DNA from 2 places in the Bacillus sp. FSL K6-3431 genome. Region 1 is predicted to be linked to the other one. Evidence: a T-box and tRNA genes for the amino acid it is inferred to sense, from the RefSeq annotation. Region 1 holds a T-box; the other holds one or more tRNA genes.
What was found. A T-box is a leader RNA that pairs with one kind of tRNA and senses whether it is charged. The one in region 1 lies ahead of leuS (leucine--tRNA ligase), so its partner is inferred to be a tRNA-Leu.
Positions count from the first base shown of each region.

Region 1 (6,878 bases):
ATTTGCAAATACATAAACATGTACGGAAAGAAGAACGTGAAGAAAGATTAAAAAGCTGGTATGCACAAAATAAGAGTAACTTACCAGAAATGGGTTGGCATGAATTTTCCGCTTGCTCTGGCTCTACTTTAGGGATTTTCTGTCTTGTTTCATATGCACTACGCAGTGATTTTGAGGCTAAGCATGCAGACATGATTCGAGATGGTTATTTTCCTTATATTCAAGGGTTACATATTTTATTGGATTATTTTATTGACCAGGACGAGGATCGAGAATGCGGAGATTTAAATTTCTGTTTTTATTATGCTAATGAAGAAGAATTGTTTACAAGACTTATTCATTTTTTAAACGAAGCGGACAGGCATACAAGTGAGTTGCCTGATACAAAGTTCCATAAATTAATTAATAGAGGGCTCATAGGAGTTTACTTATCAGATAGGAAAGTAAATGAGCAGAAAAAGGTTAGAGTGATGGCGCGAAAAGTAATGAAACATAGCGGTGCGGTGAGTTATTTTTTCTATTGGAATGGTCGAGCATACCGGTGGGTACAGCAACTGTTTTCAGGCCCAGAAAAAAAAGTATCTATTCTTAATCGATAGATAAAAGTACACTAATAAAATAAGGGAAATAATGATCGGAATTCCTACAAGTACGCGTTCAAAAAATGGCCGAGGCCGACCAAAACAGGGAATTTCGATTTTATATCAGTTCATGTTAATCTTTTCAAATTAAGTACGTTTATTAAGATAAAACTAGACTTAGTTTCCATAACTATCCGCAAAAACAAAATTTGTTAACGTAAATATTAACAATATGAATTCCTCATAAAAAAAGTCACGATCTTCCATTTTCCCCTTACCCTTTGGCTTCCATGGAGTATTGTACCATCTAATACCTACAAATCACGGATGCTATAAGGTACCTATAGAACTTTTAAGTGCCTACTTTTCTTCTGTCCAATATATTTCATAATAATAATACCAATTCAATGGATTATCACTAAGGTTACTTTTTTTCTATGGCAATGATAAATGGCGGACTATTTCTTTGATTGATGAAACCGTATTGTAAAACATGAGCTTTTTCTTGCTCAAGATCTTTTACGTATTGGAGCAATACATCCCGTTCTTCCGCACCTTGAGGATGACCAGAATACACAACCAAGACAATTGTTCCTCCTTTAGACATTACAGTTAGTAATTGCTCGACGGCGGAAATTGTCGTATCTGGATTCGTGACAATCGATTTGTCGCCTTTTGGTAAATAGCCAAGATTGAGAATAGCTCCGGTAATCTTTCTTTGATCATGTTCTGGAATCATAGCAAGTAATTGTTCATGTCCGCGTTGGAAAAGGGTGGTGCGTTCACTTAAATTATCTCTATTAAGTCGAAGGTTTGTTTGAATAATTGCTGCTTCTTGAATGTCAAAACCATATACATGCCCTGTTTGACCAATGAGCTTTGCCAAAAACAAAGTATCATGGCCATTTCCAATTGTGGCATCGACGACAATATCTCCAATATTTACGCTCGTTTGTAAAATCATTCGTGCAAATTCCAGTACACGAGGTAAGTTCATAATAATATCTCCTCTTTGTTATCGTAAAATTTCATTTACTAGCCATTCAATTCCACATCAAATGAATTCATCGCTTACTATTCGAAGTCAACCCAAATATATTTTTTAAACTGCTAAATATTCGACTACATTAATGGGAAGACAGTTTTCTTCTCATATCAAAAAAATTGTAACATAGCTTTACACTTTTGAGAACAAACTACAAAGGAATGTGTTATGTAAAAAGCATATTCAAAAAGCGGATGAGAGGTGGATATCCATGGCAACTCGTCAATCGATTGAAGACTGTTTGAATCGGTGTGAATCAGCCATTCTTGTCGCACAGGAGCAACAAGATCTAGCGAATAGACAAGAACATTATTATGATGTGGAATTCGGCGAAGCACAGGAGCAACTTGAAGTAGCCGTTAAAGATCTTGAAAAACTCTCGGACAGTTCTAACGCACAACAAAGAGAACAGCTTTATCGTGCCCGACTAAAGGTGCAGCAGTTGCAGAATAATATGATCCTCAGATCGTAATCATCCGCTTTAGGTTATAGAGGTAACATGGAGAATGGCACTAGGGGGTAACCCGATGTGCCATTCTTTATATGTCATATCAGCGCTTTAAAGAAGGAGCTATAATCGCGGAAAGCGAGTATCTAGAACGGAAATCAACACTCAAGAATCCCGTGTAGCGCAATTTATTTTACATATAAGTTAACTGAATTTACTTTTATTATATTTCGCGAATAATTCACTTGCGCCACTTCATGGAAAGGTCTAAAATTGCTTAGGTTATCGAAATATCTGTTTGGAAAGGTTGATGAATTACATGCCGAAAGCCTTATGGCTGTTAGTAATCGGGATGCTTGTAAATGTAACAGGTGCATCGTTTTTGTGGCCATTAAATGCTATTTATATACATGATCATTTAGGGAAATCTTTGTCTATTGCCGGTTTCGTGTTAATGCTAAATTCAGGAGGCAGCGTTATTGGAAATTTATTGGGAGGATTTTTATATGATAAATTAGGTGGATATCGATCAATCATGCTCGGCATTATCATTTCGGTCGTAGCGCTTACCGGGTTAACTTTTTGGCATGGATGGCCACATTATGTGATTTTTTTGATTATAATCGGTTTTGGGAGCGGAATTATTTTTCCATCAATGTTTGCTATGGCAGGCTTTGTATGGAAGGAAGGTGGTAGAAAAGCATTTAATGCTGTTTATGTAGCGCAAAATGCTGGGGTGGCAATTGGATCAGCGCTTGGTGGTTTTGTTGCATCTTACTCCTTCGACTATATTTTCTTAGCAAATTTATTGATGTATATTGTCTTTTTATTCATTGCCTTATTTGGCTATAAAAATATCGCAGGTCAACAGCTGCCGCAAACAAACGTAATACAACAAAGAAAACCAATTAAAAACAAACATAAACTATATGCGCTCATGATTCTATGTGCTGTTTATTTTCTTGGTTGGGTAGCTTATGTCCAATGGCAATCAACGATTGCTGCTTACACACAGGCCGTAAATATTTCATTGAAACAATACAGTGTTCTTTGGACGATAAATGGTGCATTGATTGTACTTGCACAGCCGGTATTACAATGGGCTCTTCGAAATTACAGTAATCGTTTAAAAGGGCAAATTTTAGTTGGGATTGGCATTTTTATTATTTCTTTTGGAGTGGCTGGAATCGCTAGTGATTTTAAAGGTTTTCTAGCTGCAATGCTTATTTTAACAATGGGTGAAATGCTTGTTTGGCCAGTTGTACCAACAGTAGCTAATCAGCTAGCGCCAAAAGGTAGAGAAGGATTTTACCAAGGAATTGTCAATAGTACGGCCACAGGTGGCAGGATGATAGGCCCAGTGCTTGGCGGTGTTCTTGTTGATATGTATGGAATGCCTGTTTTGTTTGGATTTTTAATTGGGTTACTCTTGGTTGCGCTAATTTTGGCTTGTTTTTACGATCGACCGCTTAAAGCTAATGAGTTACAATCAAACAAGCAATAGCTCGACTATTGCTTGTCTGGAAATTAAAGTTATATTATTCGCTTATGACTTTTCCCTTTTCGCCCGGTTTTTCAAGCCTCGTTGCACCACCATAATGTAAGGCTTGATCACGATCTGATTCAACTTTTTTCATTTCTTTTAGCTTTTTTTCCTGTCTATCTCTTCCCATTCTCATCACCTCTATATATAAGGTTTCCGAGCAGGACATATTTATACTTACTGATTATAAACACAGCTAATTCTTCTATCTTTATAATCTATATATAAAGATCCCCAACTCAAAGCGAAGCGTAGGTGGGGAATTCCCATGTGATTCGGCTTGCTTAAATGAGTTCACATGCACCATTAACAGTCGAGAGGTTTCACTTCGTGGAGATGAAAGTTGTGAAATACAATCTAATTGGACTTGAATTTATGTCTAAAATTATCTACAATAGGGAATACATAGTAGATATAGACGAAACAGTAACAAAGGATCAGTAGTGATTTTTTCCTGTAAGAAGAGAATTGGCGGAAGGTGCGAGCCAATCGGGATGATCATGAACTCGCCTTTATAGTTGTGCATGTGAAAGGATATCGAATAAAAATCCTAGTAATATGTACCGTATTCCGCGTTAAGGATGATAAAGCGAGTGTAAATTACACTAATATGGGTGGTACCGCGGGAGAATTCAAACCTTTCGTCCCAAGAAGTTTCTTTGGGATGAGGGGTTTTTCTGTTTTTATTTTTAGATTTAAGCGCATTACACAATTATTTAATATCACTTAGGAGGCACTAACATGGGTTTTAGCCATCATAAAATTGAACAGAAATGGCAGCAGTATTGGGAAGAAAACAAAACATATAAAACGGATGCTAATGGCGAGGGAGAGAAATTTTATGCACTGGATATGTTCCCGTATCCATCTGGATCTGGATTACACGTCGGTCATCCAGAAGGTTATACAGCGACAGATATTCTTTCACGTTTGAAACGGATGCAAGGTTACAATGTACTACACCCGATGGGATGGGACGCGTTTGGTCTACCGGCTGAGCAATATGCGCTAGATACAGGGAATGATCCGGCTGAATTTACGCAACACAATATTGAAACATTCAAAAGACAAATTAAATCACTAGGTTTTTCTTATGATTGGGACCGCGAAATTAATACAACTGATCCTGGCTATTATAAATGGACGCAGTGGATTTTTCTGAAATTGTTTGAAAAAGGGCTTGCATATGTAGATGAAGTGCCTGTGAATTGGTGCCCAGCACTTGGAACAGTGCTTGCTAATGAAGAAGTCATTGATGGGAAAAGTGAACGAGGTGGGCACCCGGTTGAACGACGCCCGATGAGACAATGGATCTTAAGGATTACAAAATATGCTGATCGTTTACTTGAAGACTTGGAAGAACTTGACTGGCCTGAGAGTATCAAAGATATGCAACGGAATTGGATTGGTCGTTCAGAAGGGGCAGAAGTGACGTTCGGAATCGATGGTTTTGCCGAAACATTTTCTGTATTTACAACACGTCCAGATACGCTATTCGGCGCAACATATGCAGTATTAGCACCGGAGCATCCATTTGTTAATAAAATTACTAGTTTTGAGCAGAAAAAGGCTGTCGAGGCTTATATTGAAGAAGTAAAATCAAAAAGTGATTTAATGAGAACAGATCTTGCTAAAGAAAAAACGGGTGTATTTACGGGTGCTTATGCGGTGAATCCTGTGAATGGCGAAAAAATGCCAATTTGGATTGCCGACTATGTACTTATGTCGTATGGAACTGGTGCGATCATGGCTGTTCCAGCGCATGATGAACGTGACTACGAATTTGCTAAGGAATTTGGCTTAGAAATTAAAGAAGTCGTTGCTGGTGGAGATATAGAAGAATCAGTTTATACAGGTGATGGTGCGCATGTTAATTCAGACTTCCTTGATGGCATGAATAAAGCCGAAGCAATTAAAGTGATGATTGACTGGCTTGAGAAGAAAAATGTTGGAACGAAGAAAATAACATACCGCCTTCGCGATTGGTTATTTAGCCGTCAACGCTATTGGGGTGAACCGATACCGATCATTCATTGGGAGGATGGAACGATGACTGGTGTGCCAGATGAACAACTTCCAGTCATTTTACCGGTGACAAATGAAATCAAGCCATCAGGTACAGGTGAATCACCACTTGCAAATATTTCTGACTGGCTTAATGTTGAAGATCCAGTGACAGGCAAGAAAGGCCGCCGCGAAACAAATACAATGCCACAATGGGCGGGAAGCTGTTGGTATTATCTTCGTTATATCGATCCAGATAATGATAAAGCATTGGCAGACGAAGAATTATTAAAAAAATGGCTTCCAGTTGATATTTATATTGGCGGTGCGGAGCATGCAGTCCTTCACTTATTATATGCAAGATTCTGGCATAAATTTTTATATGATATTGGTATTGTTCCAACAAAAGAGCCATTCCAAAAGCTTTTTAACCAAGGTATGATTCTTGGAGAAAATAATGAAAAAATGAGTAAGTCAAAAGGTAATGTGGTCAATCCTGATCATATTGTAGAAAGTCATGGTGCAGACACGCTTCGCTTGTATGAAATGTTTATGGGACCACTTGATTCATCGATCGCCTGGTCAGCAACAGGACTTGATGGAGCACGCCGTTTCCTTGACAGAGTATGGCGCTTACTTGTAAATGAAGATGGTAGCATATCTGAAAAGGTACGCTCAGGATCTGGTACTGAACTGGAAAAAGTATATCATCAAACTGTGAAAAAAGTGACGGAAGATTACGAGACACTAGGCTTTAATACAGCTATTTCTCAACTGATGGTATTTATTAATGAAGGATATAAATCGGACATTTTGCCAAAAGATTACATCGAAGGTTTTGTTAAAATGTTGGCGCCAATTTGTCCGCATATTAGTGAAGAATTATGGCAAAAGCTTGGCCATGAAGAAACATTAACTTATGAAGCTTGGCCCGTGTATGATGAAAATAAACTTATCGACGATGAAGTAGAAGTCGTTGTACAAATTAACGGCAAGGTTAGAGCAAAAATGATGATTTCACGTGAATTAACTCGTGAACAGCTAGAGAAGATTGCTGTGAACGACGAAAAAGTGAAGATCATGATAGAAGGAAAAACAATCCGGAAAGTAATTGCAGTGCCTGGGAAGTTAGTAAATATTGTAGCGAATTAATGAATGGCGACCCTCAGAGCATTGAGGGTCGTTTTCACGTGAAAATATAAACCCACCAAAATGGAAACGTAGTTGTAATTAAAAGCTTGTAGCGTGTTGTTTTGG
Region 1 covers NZ_JBBOCT010000001.1:1,836,225-1,843,102, reverse strand. The annotation lists gene MHB53_RS09425 (tetraprenyl-beta-curcumene synthase family protein) at 1-599, shown strand, start outside; gene MHB53_RS09420 (class I SAM-dependent methyltransferase) at 1,006-1,578, opposite strand; gene MHB53_RS09415 (YtzC family protein) at 1,838-2,098, shown strand; gene MHB53_RS09410 (MDR family MFS transporter) at 2,394-3,578, shown strand; gene MHB53_RS09405 (YpzI family protein) at 3,613-3,747, opposite strand; T-box leader at 4,035-4,269, shown strand; gene leuS (leucine--tRNA ligase) at 4,359-6,773, shown strand.

Region 2 (6,878 bases), 1.6 Mb from region 1:
CGGGTCTGCCTTCTATTTCCTATGTATTCAGAAATAGATACTACTCCATTACGAGCAGTGGGTTTCCCCATTCGGAAATCTTCGGATATAACGCTTGCTTACAGCTCCCCGAAGCATATCGGTGTTAGTCCCGTCCTTCATCGGCTCCTAGTGCCAAGGCATCCACCATGCGCCCTTTCTAACTTAATCATTTGGTCCATGATAAGCGATGCATTGCTGCGTCAGCTTCTCATTGCCTGATCATAAAAAAAGGTCATACATACTTACGGATAAATCCATAAGGTGATGTTTCTCGGTTTATTGCTTCTCATTTTATCTGGTTTTCAAAGAACGAAAGTATTTGGTGGAGCCTAGCGGGATCGAACCGCTGACCTCCTGCGTGCAAGGCAGGCGCTCTCCCAGCTGAGCTAAGGCCCCATTAAATTAGAAATATCCCCATTTCAAATAAACAAATGTGGGATGGTGGGCCTGAGTGGACTCGAACCACCGACCTCACGCTTATCAGGCGTGTGCTCTAACCAGCTGAGCTACAGGCCCACATTGTGTGAATGGTAAGAGAGTTCGACCTCTCAAAACTGAACGAAACAAAAACGTCTGTTTATGTTGGCACCGCGGCCAACAGTTTCCTTAGAAAGGAGGTGATCCAGCCGCACCTTCCGATACGGCTACCTTGTTACGACTTCACCCCAATCATCTGTCCCACCTTCGGCGGCTGGCTCCCGTAAGGGTTACCCCACCGACTTCGGGTGTTACAAACTCTCGTGGTGTGACGGGCGGTGTGTACAAGGCCCGGGAACGTATTCACCGTGGCATGCTGATCCACGATTACTAGCGATTCCGGCTTCATGCAGGCGAGTTGCAGCCTGCAATCCGAACTGAGAATGGTTTTATGGGATTAGCTAAACCTCGCGGTCTTGCAACCCTTTGTACCATCCATTGTAGCACGTGTGTAGCCCAGGTCATAAGGGGCATGATGATTTGACGTCATCCCCACCTTCCTCCGGTTTGTCACCGGCAGTCACCTTAGAGTGCCCAACTGAATGCTGGCAACTAAGATTAAGGGTTGCGCTCGTTGCGGGACTTAACCCAACATCTCACGACACGAGCTGACGACAACCATGCACCACCTGTCACTCTGTCCCCCGAAGGGGAAATCCCTATCTCTAGGGTGGTCAGAGGATGTCAAGACCTGGTAAGGTTCTTCGCGTTGCTTCGAATTAAACCACATGCTCCACCGCTTGTGCGGGCCCCCGTCAATTCCTTTGAGTTTCAGCCTTGCGGCCGTACTCCCCAGGCGGAGTGCTTAATGCGTTAACTGCAGCACTAAAGGGCGGAAACCCTCTAACACTTAGCACTCATCGTTTACGGCGTGGACTACCAGGGTATCTAATCCTGTTTGCTCCCCACGCTTTCGCGCCTCAGCGTCAGTTACAGACCAAAGAGCCGCCTTCGCCACTGGTGTTCCTCCACATCTCTACGCATTTCACCGCTACACGTGGAATTCCGCTCTTCTCTTCTGCACTCAAGTCCCCCAGTTTCCAATGACCTTCCACGGTTGAGCCGTGGGCTTTCACATCAGACTTAAAGGACCGCCTGCGCGCGCTTTACGCCCAATAATTCCGGACAACGCTTGCCACCTACGTATTACCGCGGCTGCTGGCACGTAGTTAGCCGTGGCTTTCTGGTCAGGTACCGTCAAGGTACCGGCAGTTACTCCGATACTTGTTCTTCCCTGACAACAGAGTTTTACGATCCGAAAACCTTCATCACTCACGCGGCGTTGCTCCGTCAGACTTTCGTCCATTGCGGAAGATTCCCTACTGCTGCCTCCCGTAGGAGTCTGGGCCGTGTCTCAGTCCCAGTGTGGCCGATCACCCTCTCAGGTCGGCTACGCATCGTTGCCTTGGTGAGCCGTTATCTCACCAACTAGCTAATGCGCCGCGGGCCCATCTGTAAGTGATAGCCGAAGCCATCTTTCAACCTTCCTCCATGAGAAGAAAGAAATTATCCGGTATTAGCTCCGGTTTCCCGAAGTTATCCCAGTCTTACAGGCAGGTTGCCCACGTGTTACTCACCCGTCCGCCGCTAACTTCCGGGAGCAAGCTCCCTTCCATTCGCTCGACTTGCATGTATTAGGCACGCCGCCAGCGTTCGTCCTGAGCCAGGATCAAACTCTCGTTAAAGTGTTTGTAGCTCATTTGCTGGTCTTACATGTATTACTTTTTGACGTTTTGTTTCGTTCAGTTTTCAAAGATCAAACTTATTTTCTGCCTTCTGATTGCGACTTATCTATAATATCACTATTAAAAGCATTTGTCAACACATTCTTTTGGTGGAGCCTAACGGGATCGAACCGTTGACCTCCTGCGTGCAAGGCAGGCGCTCTCCCAGCTGAGCTAAGGCCCCATTAAAATCTATTGAAAGTGGTCGGGAAGACAGGATTCGAACCTGCGACCCCTTGGTCCCAAACCAAGTGCTCTACCAAGCTGAGCTACTTCCCGTTTTAAATGGCGCGCCCGGCAGAAGTCGAATCCACAACCTTCTGATCCGTAGTCAGACGCTCTATCCAATTGAGCTACGGGCGCATATAAATGGTGCCGAGAACCGGAATCGAACCGGTACGGTAGTCACCTACCGCAGGATTTTAAGTCCTGTGCGTCTGCCAGTTCCGCCACCCCGGCACTACTTTGGAGCGGAAGACGGGATTCGAACCCGCGACCCCCACCTTGGCAAGGTGATGTTCTACCACTGAACTACTTCCGCGTTTGAAATTGGCATTTTAGAACCTGCATAGTTTATAGGACATAATTGCCCTTAGCAGATATTAATTAAGTGCGGGTGAAGGGAGTCGAACCCCCACGCCTTGCGGCACTAGATCCTAAGTCTAGCGTGTCTGCCAGTTCCACCACACCCGCATAAAATGGTGAGCCATGCAGGATTCGAACCTGCGACCCTCTGATTAAAAGTCAGATGCTCTACCAACTGAGCTAATGGCTCGTACATAACATATATCCTTTTATAATTTAACATTAAAAAACTGGTGCCGGCCAGAGGACTTGAACCCCCAACCTACTGATTACAAGTCAGTTGCTCTACCAATTGAGCTAGGCCGGCAATGAAAATGGTGGAGGATGACGGGTTCGAACCGCCGACCCTCTGCTTGTAAGGCAGATGCTCTCCCAGCTGAGCTAATCCTCCATTTTAAAAATAATCATAAGGTACATAAACTTCATTTTTTTCAATTACACACTTGTTGACTCCCTTAATTTCTCGGTCGTTTCCTTATAAGTGTTTATTTCTTCTAAAACAACATTTCAAAAAATATCATTTCGCCTGGCAACGTCCTGCTCTTGCAGGGGGAAACCCCCAACTACCATCGGCGCTGAAGAGCTTAACTACCGTGTTCGAGATGGGAACGGGTGTGACCTCTTCGCTATCGCCACCAGACTTGCACACGGATGTGCTGACTTCTGTGTTGCCACATGACGTGACGATCTTAACAGAAGATCATTGAAAAGAACTTTTCATTCTTTCAAAACCAGATAAATGAGAAGGTAAACGTGTGAAACATCGATTTGATTCATATTAGATTAAGTCCTCGATCGATTAGTATCCGTCAGCTCCATGTGTCGCCACACTTCCACGCCGGACCTATCAACCTGATCATCTTTCAGGGATCTTACTAGCTTGCGCTATGGGAAATCTCATCTTGAGGGGGGCTTCATGCTTAGATGCTTTCAGCACTTATCCCTGCCGCACATAGCTACCCAGCGATGCTCCTGGCGGAACAACTGGTACACCAGCGGTGCGTCCATCCCGGTCCTCTCGTACTAAGGACAGCTCCTCTCAAATTTCCTGCGCCCACGACGGATAGGGACCGAACTGTCTCACGACGTTCTGAACCCAGCTCGCGTACCGCTTTAATGGGCGAACAGCCCAACCCTTGGGACCGACTACAGCCCCAGGATGCGATGAGCCGACATCGAGGTGCCAAACCTCCCCGTCGATGTGAACTCTTGGGGGAGATAAGCCTGTTATCCCCGGGGTAGCTTTTATCCGTTGAGCGATGGCCCTTCCATGCGGAACCACCGGATCACTAAGCCCGACTTTCGTCCCTGCTCGACTTGTAGGTCTCGCAGTCAAGCTCCCTTGTGCCTTTACACTCTGCGAATGATTTCCAACCATTCTGAGGGAACCTTTGGGCGCCTCCGTTACTCTTTAGGAGGCGACCGCCCCAGTCAAACTGCCTGCCAGACACTGTCTCCCAGCCGGATCACGGCTGCGGGTTAGAATGTCAGTACAGCAAGGGTAGTATCCCACCAGTGCCTCCACCGAAGCTAGCGCTCCGGTTTCTACGGCTCCTACCTATCCTGTACAAGCTGCACCAACATTCAATATCAGGCTGCAGTAAAGCTCCACGGGGTCTTTCCGTCCTGTCGCGGGTAACCTGCATCTTCACAGGTACTATAATTTCACCGAGTCTCTCGTTGAGACAGTGCCCAGATCGTTGCGCCTTTCGTGCGGGTCGGAACTTACCCGACAAGGAATTTCGCTACCTTAGGACCGTTATAGTTACGGCCGCCGTTTACTGGGGCTTCAATTCGCACCTTCGACCGAAGTCTAAGCGCTCCTCTTAACCTTCCAGCACCGGGCAGGCGTCAGCCCCTATACTTCGCCTTGCGGCTTCGCAGAGACCTGTGTTTTTGCTAAACAGTCGCCTGGGCCTATTCACTGCGGCTCATCTGGGCTATTCACCCAAATGAGCACCCCTTCTCCCGAAGTTACGGGGTGATTTTGCCGAGTTCCTTAACGAGAGTTCTCTCGATCACCTTAGGATTCTCTCCTCGCCTACCTGTGTCGGTTTGCGGTACGGGCACCTATTTCCTCGCTAGAGGCTTTTCTTGGCAGTGTGGAATCAGGAACTTCGGTACTAAATTTCCCTCGCCATCACAGCTCAGCCTTAGAGTGAAGGATTTACCTCCACTCCAGCCTACCTGCTTGGACGCGCATATCCAGCAGCGCGCTTACCTTATCCTCCTGCGTCCCCCCATTACTCAAACGGAAATAAGGTGGTACAGGAATATCAACCTGTTATCCATCGCCTACGCCTTTCGGCCTCGGCTTAGGCCCCGACTAACCCTGAGCGGACGAGCCTTCCTCAGGAAACCTTGGGCATTCGGTGGAAGGGATTCTCACCCTTCTTTCGCTACTCATACCGGCATTCTCACTTCTAAGCGCTCCACTAGTCCTTCCGGTCTAGCTTCACAGCCCTTAGAACGCTCTCCTACCATTGACACCAGAGGTGTCAATCCGCAGCTTCGGTGATACGTTTAGCCCCGGTACATTTTCGGCGCAGAGTCACTCGACCAGTGAGCTATTACGCACTCTTTAAATGATGGCTGCTTCTGAGCCAACATCCTGGTTGTCTAAGCAACTCCACATCCTTTTCCACTTAACGTATACTTTGGGACCTTAGCTGGCGGTCTGGGTTGTTTCCCTCTCGACTACGGATCTTATCACTCGCAGTCTGACTCCCATGGATAAGTCTTTGGCATTCGGAGTTTGTCTGAATTCGGTAACCCGTTGAGGGCCCCTAGTCCAAACAGTGCTCTACCTCCAAGACTCTAACCATGAGGCTAGCCCTAAAGCTATTTCGGAGAGAACCAGCTATCTCCAGGTTCGATTGGAATTTCACCGCTACCCACACCTCATCCCCGCACTTTTCAACGTACGTGGGTTCGGGCCTCCAGTAAGTGTTACCTTACCTTCACCCTGGACATGGGTAGATCACCTGGTTTCGGGTCTACGACCTCATACTTATTCGCCCTATTCAGACTCGCTTTCGCTGCGGCTCCGTCTCTTCAACTTAACCTTGCATGAAATCGTAACTCGCCGGTTCATTCTACAAAAGGCACGCCATCACGCATTAACGCGCTCTGACTACTTGTAGGCACATGGTTTCAGGATCTATTTCACTCCCCTTCCGGGGTGCTTTTCACCTTTCCCTCACGGTACTGGTTCACTATCGGTCACTAGGGAGTATTTAGCCTTGGGAGATGGTCCTCCCAGATTCCGACGGGATTTCTCGTGTCCCGCCGTACTCAGGATCCACTCTGGAGGGAACGAAGTTTCGATTACAGGGCTGTTACCTTCTCTGGCGGGCCTTTCCAGGCCTCTTCGTCTACCCCGTTCCTTTGTAACTCCGTATAGAGTGTCCTACAACCCCAAGAGGCAAGCCTCTTGGTTTGGGCTTTTCCCGTTTCGCTCGCCGCTACTCAGGGAATCGATGTTTCTTTCTCTTCCTCCGGGTACTTAGATGTTTCAGTTCCCCGGGTCTGCCTTCTATTTCCTATGTATTCAGAAATAGATACTACTCCATTACGAGCAGTGGGTTTCCCCATTCGGAAATCTTCGGATATAACGCTTGCTTACAGCTCCCCGAAGCATATCGGTGTTAGTCCCGTCCTTCATCGGCTCCTAGTGCCAAGGCATCCACCATGCGCCCTTTCTAACTTAATCATTTGGTCCATGATAAGCGATGCATTGCTGCGTCAGCTTCTCATTGCCTGATCATAAAAAAGGTCATACATACTTACGGATACAATCCATAAGGTGATGTTTCTCGGTTTATTGCTTCTCATTTTATCTGGTTTTCAAAGAACGAATAATAAGAGAGTTTAACCTCTCAAAACTGAACGAAACAAAAACGTCTGTTTATGTTGGCACCGCGGCCAACAGTTTCCTTAGAAAGGAGGTGATCCAGCCGCACCTTCCGATACGGCTACCTTGTTACGACTTCACCCCAATCATCTGTCCCACCTTCGGCGGCTGGCTCCCGTAAGGGTTACCCCACCGACTTCGGGTGTTACAAACTCTCG
Region 2 covers NZ_JBBOCT010000001.1:3,388,926-3,395,803, reverse strand. The annotation lists rRNA gene MHB53_RS16450 (23S ribosomal RNA) at 1-189, opposite strand, end outside; tRNA gene MHB53_RS16445 (tRNA-Ala) at 342-417, opposite strand; tRNA gene MHB53_RS16440 (tRNA-Ile) at 461-537, opposite strand; rRNA gene MHB53_RS16435 (16S ribosomal RNA) at 632-2,183, opposite strand; tRNA gene MHB53_RS16430 (tRNA-Ala) at 2,331-2,406, opposite strand; tRNA gene MHB53_RS16425 (tRNA-Pro) at 2,425-2,501, opposite strand; tRNA gene MHB53_RS16420 (tRNA-Arg) at 2,509-2,585, opposite strand; tRNA gene MHB53_RS16415 (tRNA-Leu) at 2,593-2,681, opposite strand; tRNA gene MHB53_RS16410 (tRNA-Gly) at 2,689-2,763, opposite strand; tRNA gene MHB53_RS16405 (tRNA-Leu) at 2,834-2,915, opposite strand; tRNA gene MHB53_RS16400 (tRNA-Lys) at 2,922-2,997, opposite strand; tRNA gene MHB53_RS16395 (tRNA-Thr) at 3,039-3,114, opposite strand; tRNA gene MHB53_RS16390 (tRNA-Val) at 3,123-3,198, opposite strand; rRNA gene rrf (5S ribosomal RNA) at 3,332-3,447, opposite strand; rRNA gene MHB53_RS16380 (23S ribosomal RNA) at 3,587-6,519, opposite strand; rRNA gene MHB53_RS16375 (16S ribosomal RNA) at 6,748-6,878, opposite strand, start outside.
Region 2: it has a tRNA-Leu gene. The T-box ahead of leuS (leucine--tRNA ligase) is inferred to sense a tRNA for this amino acid. The anticodon was not compared.